DNA from 2 places in the Streptomyces sp. NPDC029466 genome. Region 2 is predicted to be linked to the other one. Evidence: riboswitches for the same ligand, from Rfam matches in the RefSeq annotation. Region 2 holds a riboswitch; the other holds the start of a gene.

Region 1 (4,074 bases), on a different contig from region 2:
TCTTCGCGGCCGCCGAGCAGGCGGCCAAGCCGAGCCTGCGCGGTAAGCCCGTGGTGGTCGGCGGGGTCGGCGTGCGTGGCGTGGTCTCCACGGCCTCGTACGAAGCCCGGGTCTTCGGGGTCCGTTCCGCGATGCCGACGGCCCAGGCGCGTCGACTGTGTCCCAACGCCGCCTATCTCAGTCCGCGCTTCACGCTCTACCGCCAAGTGAGTGATGTGGTGATGGAGCTGCTGCATGCCCTGTCGCCGCTGGTGGAGCCGCTGAGCCTGGATGAGGCGTTCGTCGACCTGGAGGCGGGTGGCGTCCCGGCCGAGACGGCGGCCGTGCGGGCCGTAGGGGAGCGGCTGCGGCGGGACATCCGGTCGGCGACGGGGCTGACCGGCTCGGTGGGGCTGGCCGGGGCCAAGATGCTGGCGAAGATCGCGTCCGAGGCGGCCAAGCCGAACGGGCTGGTGGTGATCGAGCCGGGCACCGAACGGGAGCTGCTGGGCCCGATGACGGTGCGGACGCTGCCCGGGGTGGGCCCCGCGACGGCCGAGACGCTGCGCCGGGCCGGGATCCACACCGTCGCGGAGACCGCGGAGGCCGGTGAGGCCGAGCTGGTGCGACTGCTGGGCAGGGCACACGGCGCGGGGCTGTACGCGATGGCGCTGGGGCAGGACGACCGGCCCGTGGTGGCGGAGCGGGACGCGAAGTCCATCTCCGTCGAGGACACCTTCGAGGTCGACCTCACCGACCGGATGCGGGTGCGGAACGAGGTGCTGCGGCTGGCGGACCGGTGCGTACAACGGCTGCGGGCGGCCGGGCGCTCCGGGCGCACGGTGGTCATCAAGGTGCGCAACTACGACTTCTCGACGCTGACCCGTTCCGAGACGCTCCGGGGGCCGACCGACGATCCGGCGGTGATACGGGAGGCCGCTGTGCGCCTGCTGGAGACGGTGGACACCACGGGCGGGGTGCGGCTGCTGGGTGTGGGGGTCAGCGGGCTGGCGGACTTCACACAAGGGGATCTGTTCGCCCAGGCGGCGACGGAGCGGGAGGCGGCGGAAGCCGCGACCGCGGCGGCGCTGGAGCAGGCCGCAGGCGAGCGGGAGTCGGACGAGGCCGAGGAGGAGCGGCCGCGGCGCTGGTATCCGGGGCTGGACGTGGTCCACGACCAGTACGGGGCGGGCTGGGTGCAGGGGAGCGGGGTGGGGAGAGTGACCGTCCGCTTCGAAACGCCATGGTCCGCACCGGGGAGGGTGCGGACCTTTGCTGTCGAGGACCCGGCGCTGCGGCCGGGGGAGCCCCTGCCGCTGGTGGGCGGGGCGCCGGCCGACGGTCAGTCGTCCGAGCCGGCGATCTTGCCGAAGTTCTTGTCGCCGGAGCCGGGAGACACCGGATCGGTCGGGGAGGAAATATCCAGACGGTAGTGGTGATAGAGCTGAAGTTCCTGCTCAGGGGAGAGATGGCGGCCCACGCCGAAGTCCGGCGCGTCCTTGATCAGCTTGCGGTCGTAAGGGATGTGCAGGCCTTCACCGACCATTTTGCTGGGCTCCAGCGGGACGAACGCGTCCCGGCTGAAGAGTCCGGTGCGTACGGCCGCCCACTCCGGTTCCCCCGTCGCATCGTCGAGGTAGACCTCGTCGATGGTCCCTATTTTCGCGCCATTACGGTCGAACGCTTTGCGGCCGATCAGGCTTCGGGGATCGATATCGGTTTGCACGGCCCCTCCAATTGGTCGCAACTGCCCTCTGACAACTACCAAACGGCACATTTCATGCCCCGGCCACTCGAAGGAGCCTTCGAGAGCCACGCTGGTAGGCTGGCGAATGGCCGCAGACCCCGTGCGGGAGAGTCCTTGTCGTTCGCGACGAGGGCGCCGAAGGAGCAAATCCTCCCCGGAATCTCTCAGGCACACGTACCGCATGGACGAGGTCACTCTGGAAAGCAGGGCGGGCCACGGAAGGCACAGCGCCGGGACCCCTCCTCACCGACGGTGAAAGCCGGGCCGCCACCCGCGGGCCGGTGAAGCTCTCAGGTTGAATGACAGAGGGGGAGGCCGTCCGGGCACCCGTGCCGTGGTGCCCCTCGTAGGTCGTACCGACCAGGAGGCCCCCGCAGATGACCACCAATCGCATCTCCTTGACCGAGCTGGAACGCGGCACCCCCTTTGAGCGCCGGCACATCGGTCCCGACCACGCGGCGCAGGCGAAGATGCTCGCGCACATCGGTTTCGGGTCGCTGGACGAGCTCACCGCCACCGCCGTACCCGATGTGATCAAGAGCGCCGAGACGCTCGGCCTGCCGCAGGCCCGTACCGAGGCCGAGGTGCTCCAGGAGCTGAAGAGCCTGGCGGACCGCAATGAGGTCCTGGCGCCCATGATCGGTCTCGGCTACTACGGCACGTTCACCCCGCCGGTGATCCTGCGCAATGTCATGGAGAACCCGGCCTGGTACACGGCGTACACGCCCTACCAGCCGGAGATCTCGCAGGGCCGCCTGGAGGCGCTGCTGAACTTCCAGACGATGGTCGCCGACCTGACCGGACTGCCCACCTCCGGTGCGTCGCTCCTGGACGAGGGCACCGCCGCCGCCGAGGCGATGGCGCTCTCCCGCCGGGTCGGCAAGGTCAAGAAGGGCGTCTTCCTGGTCGACGCCGACTGTCTGCCGCAGACCATCGCCGTGATCGAGACCCGTGCGGAGCCCACCGGCGTCGAGGTCGTGGTCGCGGATCTGTCCGACGGCATTCCGGCCGAGATCGCCGAGCGCGGAGTGTTCGGCGTGCTGCTTCAGTACCCGGGTGCCTCCGGCGCGGTGCGGGACCCCCGCGCCGTCATCGAGCAGGCGCACGAGCTGGGCGCCATCGTCACCGTCGCCGCCGATCTGCTCGCCCTGACGCTGCTCACCTCGCCCGGTGAGCTCGGCGCGGACATCGCCGTCGGCACCACCCAGCGCTTCGGCGTTCCGATGGGCTTCGGCGGACCGCACGCCGGCTTCATGGCCGTCCGTGATCAGTTCGCCCGCAGCCTTCCCGGCCGTCTGGTGGGCGTCTCCGTCGACGCCGACGGCAACAAGGCCTACCGCCTGGCGCTGCAGACCCGTGAGCAGCACATCCGCCGGGAGAAGGCCACCAGCAACATCTGCACCGCGCAGGTGCTGCTCGCCGTCATGGCCGGCATGTACGCGGTCTACCACGGCCCCGAGGGCCTGCGGACCATCGCCCGCCGCACCCACCGCTACGCCGCGATCCTCGCCGAGGGCCTGCGGGCCGGCGGGGTGGAGATCGCGCACGGCACGTACTTCGACACGCTGACCGCGCGGGTGCCCGGCCGGGCCGCCGAGGTCGTCGCCGCCGCCCGCGAGGCCGGTGTCAACCTCCGGCAGATCGACGCAGACCTGGTCGGCATCGCCTGTGACGAGACCACCGGGCGGGCGCAGCTGGCCGGCGTCTGGAGCGCCTTCGGGGTGTCCGGCGACGTCGAGCAGCTGGACGCGGCCGCCGCCGACGCGCTGCCGCAGGGGCTGCTGCGCAACGACGACTACCTCGCCCACCCGGTCTTCCACGAGTACCGCTCCGAGACCGCGATGCTGCGCTACCTGCGCACCCTCGCCGACAAGGACTACGCGCTGGACCGCGGCATGATCCCGCTCGGCTCCTGCACGATGAAGCTGAACGCCACCACCGAGATGGAGCCGGTCACCTGGCCCGCGTTCGGTCAGCTGCACCCGTTCGCGCCGGCCGACCAGGCTGAGGGCTACCTCACGCTGATCCAGGAGCTGGAGGAGCGGCTGGCCACGGTCACCGGCTACGACAAGGTCTCCATCCAGCCGAACGCCGGCTCGCAGGGCGAGCTGGCCGGTCTGCTGGCCGTCCGTGCCTACCACCGCGCCAACGGCGACGAGCAGCGTACGGTCTGCCTGATCCCGTCCTCGGCGCACGGCACCAACGCCGCCAGCGCCGTGATGGCCGGGATGAAGGTCGTCGTCGTCAAGACCGGTGAGGACGGCGAGGTCGACACCGACGATCTGCACGCCAAGATCGAGAAGCACCGGGACGAGCTCGCGGTCCTGATGGTGACCTACCCCTCCACG
Region 2 (4,074 bases):
ACCGTCTCGCGGGCGGTGCCGTCGTGCAGCGCGGTGGCATCCGCCGCGACCTGAACACCGACGAACAGCGCGGGCGTGTCGCCCTCGACGCTTGCCAGGGCACGCCGGGCAGTCAGGACAATTCCGGCGCCGGAGAACTCCAGCCCGGCGGAGGCCAGGAAGTCCACCGGCTCGTCCTGCCAGTCCGGCTCGAAGAGCCGTACCCGGCCGCCGCTCGGCAGCCCCTCGAACTCCGGGTGCCCCGGCCGCCGCTCCCGGCACAGTTCGGCCACCGCGGGCGGCGGCAGCGGGACACCGACCGTGCCGTCGGGGTTGACCGCGATGCCGATCTGCGGCGGCAGACCGCGGGCGAACTCCCGGGCCGGGGCGACGGTGAAGGACATATGCGAGCCGATCACCCGCAGGAATTCCTGTTCGGAGCTGTAGACCGGGACGTAGTGCGCCCCGTCGAGCTCGACGGTGGGCAGATCGAGGCCGCGGGCGCCGGGACCCGCGCTCTCCGGGCCGCCGCCCTCGGGCAGCGGCACCCACAGCCGGCTACGGCCGAGGACCTCGACGATCCGGCCGCCGGCGCCCGGGTGTCCGACCGACGCGGACAGCACCTCTTCGAGCTCGTTCGCCGGCCATGCCAGCTGCGGTATCCCCTGCTCCGGAAATGTCATTCGTCCCACCCGTTCCAAACCGCGCCATCTGGCCAAAGACCCTAGACGAGAAGGCGCGCGATGTGGTGTGCGGGGGCGTGCCCGGGCGCATCAGTGGAAGGCGAGGGTCTCCAGCGCGCTCGCCGCCCGCCGGTCGAGGAGGACGGCGGAATGGAAGCCCTTCGGCAGCCGGGACGATTCCGCGGCGCCGACCAGCCGGCCCACCGCCCCGCGGTGCCGGGCGAAGGCGTACCCCGACACCCCGCGGCCCCGTGACTCCTGACCGGAAAGCGCCACCTCGGGCGCCACATCGAGCAGCACCAGATGCGCCCCGCGGCCGCCGCGCCGGGCCGCGCGCGCGATCCAGCGGCGCACCCACGCCAGCGTCCCGCAGTCGTGCACCACCACACTGGCGCCGGAGCGCAGCGCCCGACCCAGGGTCAGATAGTGGGCGGCCCGGACCAGCGGGCGGTAGAGCCCGTACGGCAGCCGGCGCAGCCTGCCGTGCTCCCAGCGCTCGCGGACGTCCTGGGAATCGATGCGGTGCACGACGGCGCCGTGCCCGTCCAGCGACGGCACGACCCGATGCATCAGGGTGCTCTTGCCGCTGCCCGGCAGGCCGGAGACCACCACCAGGTCGCCGGCCGGGAACCGCAGCTCGGTGGCGCCGGGCGGGCGCCGCTCGCCCCGCAGGTCCACGACCGCGGTGCGGCGTCCGGGCCGGATGACGGCCCGCCGCGCACGGCCGGGCCGGGACATGGCGGCGGACGGCGCCGTCGGCACGACGTCCGGGGGCACGACCCCTGAAGTCGCCCCGAATGCCGCTTCGCTGTGCACCGTGATCGCCCTCCCCGCCCGTTCTGGTCCGGTTCGCGTCCGTCCCCTACCCGCAGAGTGTCAAGAAAAGGTAATGCCCATCAAGGTGATTGTCCGATCTGCCCACGTCGTGGGCGGGGCGGCGGCGGGGGCTCCTTTATCCGGCGATCCCGTGCAATGATGTGGCCGCCACGTGCACATCACAGCTCACCTGTGCACCGCCAACTGCATACCGGCCGCTTGAACCCGCGCGGGAGAGTCCCCGGCCGCCACGGCGGGGCGCCGAAGGAGCAAGTCCTCCCTTGAATCTCTCAGGCCCCTATACCGCACGGGCGAGGCAGATCTGAAAAGCGAGCCGCTGCCCGGCTGACGGGGGCGGCTCCACCCAAGGTGCAAACCGGGTCCGTTCGCGGGATACCGGTGAACCTCTCAGGTTCCGATGACAGATGGGGAGAACGTCTTGTCACCCCTGCCTGGGAGCCCAGAACCATGACTGATGCCCCCCGCCGTACCGCGCTGGATGCCACCCATCGCGCGCTCGGCGCGACCATGACCGACTTCGCCGGCTGGGACATGCCGCTGCGCTACAGCAGCGAGCGGGACGAGCATGTCGCCGTCCGTACCCGCGCCGGACTCTTCGACCTCTCCCACATGGGTGAGATCACCGTCACCGGGCCGCAGGCCGCCGACCTGCTCGACTACGCGCTGGTCGGCAACATCGGCGGCGTCAAGACGGGCCGCGCCCGCTACACCATGATCTGCGAGGACAAGGGCGGCATCCTCGACGACCTGATCGTCTACCGCCTCGCCGACCAGGAGTACATGGTCGTCGCCAACGCCTCCAACGCCCAGGTGGTGCTGGACGCGCTCACCGCTCGGGCGGGCGGCTTCGACGCCGCGATCCGCGACGACCGGGACGCCTACGCACTGCTCGCGGTGCAGGGCCCGGAGTCCCCCGGCATCCTCAAGAAGCTGACGGACGCCGATCTGGACGGTCTGAAGTACTACGCGGGGCTGCCCGGCACGGTCGCCGGGGTGCAGGCGCTGATCGCCCGTACCGGCTACACCGGTGAGGACGGCTTCGAGCTGTTCGTCCGGCCGGCCGACGCGGTCGCCCTCTGGGAGGCGCTGACCGAGGCGGGCAAGGACGCCGGTCTGGTGCCCTGCGGGCTGTCCTGCCGGGACACCCTGCGCCTGGAGGCGGGCATGCCGCTCTACGGGCACGAGCTGACCACCGCGACGACGCCGTTCGACGCGGGCCTGGGCCGGGTCGTGAAGTTCGAGAAGACCACCAACGGCGGGGACTTCGTGGGCCGCGAGGCCCTGGCCGAGGCCGCCGAGCGCGCCGAGACCCGGCCGCCGCGCAAGCTGGTCGGGCTGATCGCCCAGGGCCGCCGGGTGCCGCGGGCCGGATACCCGGTCGTCACGGCCGACGGCACGGTCATCGGCGAGGTCACCTCCGGGGCCCCGTCCCCCACGCTCGGCAAGCCGATCGCCATCGCCTATGTCGACGCGGCCTACGCCACCGCGGGCACGGAGGGTGTCTGCGTGGACATCCGTGGAAGCCATGAGCCGTACGAGGTCACCGCGCTGCCGTTCTACAAGCGGCAGAAGTAACCGTTCCTCCACGGCAGGCGGCGGCGCGCGCCCGCGCGTCTCACCGCGCAAGACGTTCCCCCGGACTTCGTCCGGGTGGTGCCCCCCTTCACGATCACACCCTCGCGTACAGGAGAATCGAGCCATGAGCAACCCCCAGCAGCTGCGCTACAGCAAGGAGCACGAGTGGCTGTCGGGCGCCGAGGACGGCGTCTCGACGGTCGGCATCACCGAGCACGCGGCCAACGCGCTCGGCGACGTCGTCTACGTACAGCTCCCTGAGGTCGGCTCCACGGTCGCGGCGGGCGAGACCTGCGGTGAGCTGGAGTCGACGAAGTCGGTCAGCGACCTCTACTCGCCCGTCGACGGTGAGATCGCCGAGATCAACGAGGATGTCGTCAACGACCCCTCGCTGGTGAACTCCGCCCCGTTCGAGGGCGGTTGGCTGTTCAAGGTGAAGATCAGCGGCGAGCCGGGCGACCTGCTCTCGGCCGACGAGTACGCCGCCTTCATCCAGAGCTGAGCCCCCGGCTCTCCCCCGCTCCCGGGCCTGCCCGGACGGGAGCCCCGACCGCCACCGCCCGCGCGGAAGCTCCCCCGGACCCCGTCCGGTAAGGCCCCTCGCGCCCCTGACTCCCCAGGAACACTCATGTCGCTTCTCAACAGCTCCCTCCATGAGCTCGACCCCGACGTCGCCGCCGCCGTCGACGCCGAGCTCCACCGCCAGCAGTCCACCCTCGAAATGATCGCGTCGGAGAACTTCGCTCCGGTCGCCGTCATGGAGGCCCAGGGCTCCGTCCTCACCAACAAGTACGCCGAGGGCTACCCCGGCCGCCGCTACTACGGCGGCTGTGAGCACGTCGACGTGGTCGAGCAGATCGCCATCGACCGCATCAAGGCGCTCTTCGGTGCCGAGGCCGCCAACGTCCAGCCGCACTCGGGCGCCCAGGCCAACGCCGCGGCCATGTTCGCGCTGATCAAGCCGGGCGACACCATCCTGGGTCTCAACCTCGCCCACGGC

Evidence for each region. A riboswitch is a leader RNA that binds a small molecule or an ion and turns the genes downstream of it on or off. The one in region 2 is predicted to bind glycine.
Region 1: another riboswitch for glycine. It lies ahead of gcvP (aminomethyl-transferring glycine dehydrogenase); the one in region 2 lies ahead of gcvT (glycine cleavage system aminomethyltransferase GcvT).

The regions. Positions count from the first base shown of each region.
Region 1 covers NZ_JBVHZH010000045.1:8,983-13,056, forward strand. The annotation lists gene ACZ4XD_RS29235 (DNA polymerase IV) at 1-1,412, shown strand, start outside; gene ACZ4XD_RS29240 (PRC-barrel domain-containing protein) at 1,322-1,705, opposite strand; glycine riboswitch at 1,820-1,916, shown strand; gene gcvP (aminomethyl-transferring glycine dehydrogenase) at 2,104-4,074, shown strand, end outside.
Region 2 covers NZ_JBVHZH010000012.1:62,353-66,426, reverse strand. The annotation lists gene ACZ4XD_RS12495 (enhanced serine sensitivity protein SseB) at 1-662, opposite strand, end outside; gene ACZ4XD_RS12490 (AAA family ATPase) at 753-1,439, opposite strand; glycine riboswitch at 1,699-1,794, shown strand; glycine riboswitch at 1,795-1,913, shown strand; gene gcvT (glycine cleavage system aminomethyltransferase GcvT) at 1,947-3,074, shown strand; gene gcvH (glycine cleavage system protein GcvH) at 3,199-3,576, shown strand; gene glyA (serine hydroxymethyltransferase) at 3,703-4,074, shown strand, end outside.